2 regions of the Bacillus sp. PK6-16 genome follow, and region 1 is predicted to be linked to the other one. Evidence: riboswitches for the same ligand, from Rfam matches in the RefSeq annotation. Region 1 holds a riboswitch; the other holds the start of a gene.
What was found. A riboswitch is a leader RNA that binds a small molecule or an ion and turns the genes downstream of it on or off. The one in region 1 is predicted to bind magnesium.
Positions count from the first base shown of each region.

Region 2: another riboswitch for magnesium. It lies ahead of mgtA (magnesium-translocating P-type ATPase); the one in region 1 lies ahead of M1D66_RS14785 (FtsW/RodA/SpoVE family cell cycle protein).

Region 1 is NZ_CP096511.1:2,873,404-2,876,621, forward strand. Features, by position in the region: gene mgtE (magnesium transporter) at 1-347, opposite strand, end outside; M-box (ykoK) riboswitch at 629-794, opposite strand; M-box (ykoK) riboswitch at 1,302-1,478, shown strand; gene M1D66_RS14785 (FtsW/RodA/SpoVE family cell cycle protein) at 1,665-2,792, shown strand; gene M1D66_RS14790 (serine hydrolase domain-containing protein) at 3,020-3,218, opposite strand, start outside.
Region 2 is NZ_CP096511.1:1,286,758-1,289,975, reverse strand. Features, by position in the region: gene M1D66_RS06730 (DUF3932 family protein) at 58-309, shown strand; gene M1D66_RS06725 (hypothetical protein) at 344-883, opposite strand; M-box (ykoK) riboswitch at 1,052-1,219, shown strand; gene mgtA (magnesium-translocating P-type ATPase) at 1,551-3,218, shown strand, end outside.

The sequences.
Region 1 (3,218 bases):
TTCACGTTATGTTTTGTGATTTTATCTAGATACGCCATTAATTTAGCCTGTTTTTCCGGATGAACCGCTAGCAGTAAATCTACTAATTCATCAATCGGTTGTAAATTTAGTAACTTTTTAGCTTTGTTTTCAGATAAGTGAATTAAGATATTATATTTTTCTTCTGCACCCATATATTGAAGAATTTTAGAGCTTTTTAATACAGGAATCGTATTTAGCAATATGACTTGATTTTCAATTGAAAACTGTTTTACTTCTTGTGCAATATCATACGATGGATGACGTAAAACTTTCTCTGCATCCAAGTTATTTTTGGTTACAAGTAATTCCTTTAATAATTTCTTCATGTTAACTCCTCCTCATATTGCTAAGGGAGACTCTAGAGTTTCATGAGTGGTTTTGTTTTATTTTATCTGCCTTAAATTTTTTATTAGAGCAATAATAGTTACATTGCAATAAATTCATTAGTTAGAATTACCTCCTTTTTGAATATAGACCAGATAAAAATAAATAAAATTAAACAGAAAAACCTTTACTCAAAAAGGAGTAAAGGTTTTTTCACAATACAAATAAATGATTATTAAGACCGCCCTACCAAAATCACAGAGGTGCCTTTCTATCAAATCGTATACCACTCCCTCGTTGAGTTTTAGCACTGTATAGCATAGGTTTTTATAACCAGCTACATTAAAAAGGGCCTTAATCCGACCGTTCCTGTTGACCCATTGGCGTCTCTCGACATTTTTGGGCAGCAGCGTTTCTCTATACAGGAGCCTCACCTAACAAAGTTTATTGAATTACTTCAAAATTTAAACCAGAATTTAATATTTGTCAACTGACTTTCAATTCCATTCATAAAAAAATCTTTTATAGAAAATGAAATTATATTTTATTTTAAATTTAAAATTCTCCTTAAAAAACATAGAATTCAAATAGATTTAATTCAAAGAAACGTAATAAAACATATGAAATTTATTGTTTTTAATCAAATTCCAATTTTATAACAAAAGATGAATAATTAGTCATTCTGTATATCAAAAGAACATTCATAAAAAAATCTTCTTTTATGATTAAAATCTTCTTTACTGTTTATCAAATTTATATGGTTAAACTACTTAATCAAACGATACACTACAAGTCAAAAATATGTACTTATACGGAATGATTACATACATTTTTTCAAATCATTTCTCAAAGGACTATAAAGCAATAAAACAGATAAAATTAGCAATATGGTTGCTTGACAAGCAAAAAAAATATATTTATGCTTGCTACACGAAACAAACACATAAAATTTATATTGCTTAACCTGTTAGGTGAGGCTCCTATGCAAACACAGGCTATTGCCCAAAAATGTCGAAAGACGCCAATGGGTAGAACAGGAATTGTCGGATTAAGGCTCTTCTTAAGATAGCTAAGTAATGAATTTTCATTACTTTACGTTGTATAGTGCCAAAGCTCTACTAGGGGGAAAAAAGCCTTATTTAGTCATGCCATTTTGAATCCCTCTAGTTACATACTAGGGGGATTTTTGCGTAAAAAAACAGGGAGTAAGCGATAGAATCTTCCTAAACAAAAGTCATATTTAGTAATTGACGAGAACAAGATTCTATTCATAAGCAAATGTAATATTATGTTTTGTTTTAAATCAGGAGGATATTAAAATGAAAAAAATATTAAAACTCGATTATCTATTGCTCCTTCCTCTATTCATAACATGTACTTTAGGTATTATCATGATGTATAGTGCAAGCTCCATTGTCGCTGTCCAACATTACGGTTATAACAGTAGACATTTTGTTGATTCTCAATTAACAAAGCTACTTTTAGGAACAATTGGGTTAATAGTTTGTGCTTTACTCCCATATGAAATATGGAAAAAACGAATAGTCTCAATCTGTATTATGGTTGGAGGGATTTTTTTATTGATTATGGTTTTATGGAAAGGAAAAGTGGTAAATAATGCCCAATCATGGATCTTTGGAATACAGCCAGCTGAATTTCTTAAATTAGGAACAATACTTGTAACAGCCCGCTTTTTTGCATTAAGACAAAAACAAGCTAAAAATAACTGGAGAGGTATCGGAAAACTTTTATTCTTTTTAGCTACAATTTTTTTTCTTATCTTTAAACAACCAAATTTAGGATCTGCACTTTTAATATTAGGTATAGGTTTTAGCATATTTCTTTGCTCAGGAATAAATATAAATCTACTAATCAAAAGAATTATCATCAGTTCTATTTTGTGGTTACCTATTTTATATTTCTTGATTCAAAATAGTTTGTCAGAAGTTCAAAAGACACGTATTACTACGATTTTCAATCCCTTTCTTGATGCGCAAGGAAATGGATACCAGCTTGTAAATTCTTTTATTTCCATTGGCTCTGGAGGAATCACTGGTCGTGGATTTGGAAATAGCATACAAAAAACAGGTTATCTTCCGGAACCACATACAGATTTTATAATGGCAATAGTTTCTGAAGAACTAGGATTTATTGGTGTATTTATTATATTGGCTGGAGTTTTGACTATAGTACTTCGCTCCTTAAAAATTGCACAATTATGTGTAGATCCATTTGGCAGTTTTATAGCAATTGGTATAGGATGTATGATTGGTATGCAATCTGTTGTAAATTTAGGTGGTATTACAGGACTATTTCCTCTTACAGGTACCCCATTTCCATTTGTAAGTTTTGGTGGAAGTTCTTTAATGGTCAATTTAATAGCAATAGGAATATTAATTAACATTTCAATTTTTAATAAAATTGAGTTTGATAATCATAATATATAATTTTTATATTTCAATTTAAAAATTTTAAAATTCGACCTCATTAATTAATCTATATTTAAAAAATTTCTAATTATTTTTTTAACTGTATAAATATTAATATTTATCTTCGTTTTAATACGAAAAAAGGCAGGCATAAATATATGCTTGCCTTCCGTTCTCAAAATCAATTACACCTAAAACAACGTGAGGTTAACCAAATCTAGATACTGTCTTCTACGCCCTATTTTTTACTTTTCTAAAACAATTTCTGCTATTTCATTAGCACATTTTTTAGAGTCAAATCCATCATAGTTACTTAGTACTACAACAGTCAAATATTCTTTTGGAAACCGCATGAAGTGTGAACGATAACCTGCCCAGCTACCTGAATGTTCCAAGTATCGACAGTTAAAACCTTCTGCAAGCCTTAGCCCAAAAGCATAATCT
Region 2 (3,218 bases), 1.6 Mb from region 1:
TATCGTTCGTGTTTTGTGTTAAAATAATTATACTACATTTTAAGGGAGCGTTTTATTATGAAAGAAGTATTTCGTTTACAAACTGATTTTTCATCTTCATTTGATCGCTGGGTAAGTTCTTTCGTGTCTGATCACCCAGCACAATTAGAATGGACAACTTTAAAGGAATTAATCCATGAATATACAACATCACATACAAATGATACGTTACCAGCATATATTTCTTCAGCTTTAACATATTACGCCCAACGTGTTTCAACTACAAACAGTTCAGAGATTGTTATTTTTGAAAACCCTACAATCTCGTAATCTATAATAAAAAAGCACTGGTTACAGTGCTTTTTTATTTATACTTATTTAACAAATGATCATATTCCGTCCAAAAGTCTGTATACATACTTTGATCAAACTCATCTAAAATTATCTTTTCACTTGATTTATTGAATAATTCTTTTGCCTGTAGCGCAAAAGAAACAATTTGTTTTCTATATTCATTTTCATTTACTTCTATATGAAGCCCTTCATAGTATATAGCCTTTTGATCAGTAGAAATAACTTTGACAAAATCCTTTAAAACCACATTTTCACCTATATGGTTTATAGTCCAATGAATTGAAATTGGGCATCCTAACATGAGCATAGTGCCACATCCGTGCAAAATAAGCCCCTCTTCATTTTCAATATCACAAATATATTCTTTATCTAAAGTTCGTAACAGAGCTAAAGCTGATTCACTTATTCCCCATTCCTCATCCATACCTGTTTGTGTAATAATCGTTCCATCCACATTTAAATAAATTTCCCCGTGAGAACATAAATCTTCCTGCTCATTAAACAACCACTTTTGATTCTCAATATTTATAATAAAATTTTGTGGTCCCATTACAAATTCCCCTTTTATAAAAATATTTATTTTTCATATTATTTATAATCAATATCATACATTTCATCCCACATATCTATTATAAATCCGTTTAATATTTTAAAAACACAGATAAAAAAGATATTGACACTACAATTTTACAGTGCTAACATTCAACATGTAATTGAATATGGTCTCTGTTAGGTGAGGCTCCTGTATAGAGAAACGCTGCTGCCCAAAAATGTCGAGAGACGCCAATGGGTCAACAGGAAAGGTCGGAATGAAGGCCTTTTTTAATGTAGCTGGTTTCAGTACCTATGCTATACAGTGCTAAAACTCAACGAGGGAGAGGTGCATGTATTTTGTCATACACAAAAACTGTTTTTATTTATGTCTACTAACAGTCTTTGTTGTGGACTCTTTTAACTGCGAATTCAGACCTTTACTCGTTTTGAGTAAAGGTCTTTTTACGTCTATATGCACCTTACTATGAAACAAACATAGCATATTCAGAAACTACTAAATTGTACGGAGGTGAGGAACAGTTGGCAATTGATGATTCGGCCCAGATACCCATACGTTTTACATTCATATTTCATCATGTAGGTAGGAAAGAAACTGTTCCTCACCATTTCAAATAGTTAGGTAACAGATTGTTTCCTCCTTCATGACAGAGGAGGAACTACCGATGTTTAATTTACAAAGACAAGAAACAAAGCATGCTTATGAGCAAGATAGCATGAAAACAAATAACGAATTATTAGTGGAGGTTGCAACACAAGATGTAAGCTCTGCGTTAAAACTTTTAGAAACAACACAAGATGGATTATCTAAACAAGAAGCGTCTCGTAGACTTTCTTTATATGGTCCGAACGAAATAGCTCATAATAAAATGGCACCGTGGTACATTCAATTTCTGTCGGCATTTAAAAATCCATTTATTTTCGTTTTATTAGCTCTTGGAGCACTCTCCTTTTTCACGGATGATATGCAAGGAACAATTGTCGTATCTGCAATGGTACTACTTAGTGCAACAATTCGGTTTTCCCAAGAATTTCGTTCTCAAAAAGCTGCCGATAAGTTAAAGGCTATGGTTCGAACAACTGCGAGCGTATTTAGAATAAATGGATTTGTACATGAAACAAAAAATGTAACGAATTTAAATCGAAATTACACAACAGAAATTCCAATTGAGGAACTTGTACCTGGCGATATCATTTCCCTTTCAGCCGGTGATATCGTTCCAGCTGATGTGCGTATTGTATCCGCTAAAGATTTATTTGTTAATCAATCTTCTTTAACAGGGGAAGCACTTCCTGTAGAAAAATACGAACACTGCTACCATACAGAAAATAAGCATATCTTACCGACAAACATGAAAAAAAATTACAATCCACTCGATATGGAAAACCTTTGTTTCATGGGAACAAATATTGTAAGTGGTAGCGCAAAAGCTGTTGTCATCTCAACAAGTACCGATACGTATTTCGGCTCTTTAGCCAATAAGGTAATTGGAAAGCGTGTAGAAACAAGCTTTGATAAAGGTGTAAACAAAGTAAGCTGGCTCTTAATTACATTCATGCTTATTATGGTACCTATTGTCCTTCTCATTAATGGATTCACAAAAGGTGATTGGCAAGAAGCTTTCTTCTTCGCTATTGCCGTCGCTGTCGGCCTTACACCTGAAATGTTACCAATGATTGTAACTGCTAATTTAGCTAAAGGTGCCGTTAACATGTCTAAACAAAAAGTAATTGTAAAACAGCTAAATTCTATTCAAAACTTAGGTGCTATGAACATTCTTTGTACAGATAAAACCGGAACTTTAACAGAAGATAAAGTTGTCCTTGTTCGTCACTTAGATCCCAAGGGAAATGAATGCAATCGCGTCTTGCAATTTGCCTATTTAAATAGTTTCTATCAAACTGGATTGAAAAATTTAATAGATAAAGCTGTTATTAAGCATACAGAGGAAAACAATACATTTAATCCATCAGCTTTTCAAAAGCTAGATGAAATTCCATTCGATTTCGCCCGCCGGCGTATGTCAGTCATCGTAAAGGATATTTCAGGTGAACATACAATGGTTTGTAAAGGTGCCGTAGAAGAAATTTTATCAATTTGTAACTACACTGAAGTGGATGAAAAAATCGTTACACTCACCGAGGAAATACGTTCAAATGTCAAAAAACTAAGTGAGACACTAAATAGTGAAGGTATGCGGGTTATTGCTGTGGCTTATAAAAAAGATAGAAGAATAAATGATACAGAGTACGCAGTAAAAGACGAAACTGATATGATTCTCGCTGGATATATCGGCTTTTTAGATCCACCGAAACCATCTGCAGCAGCTGCA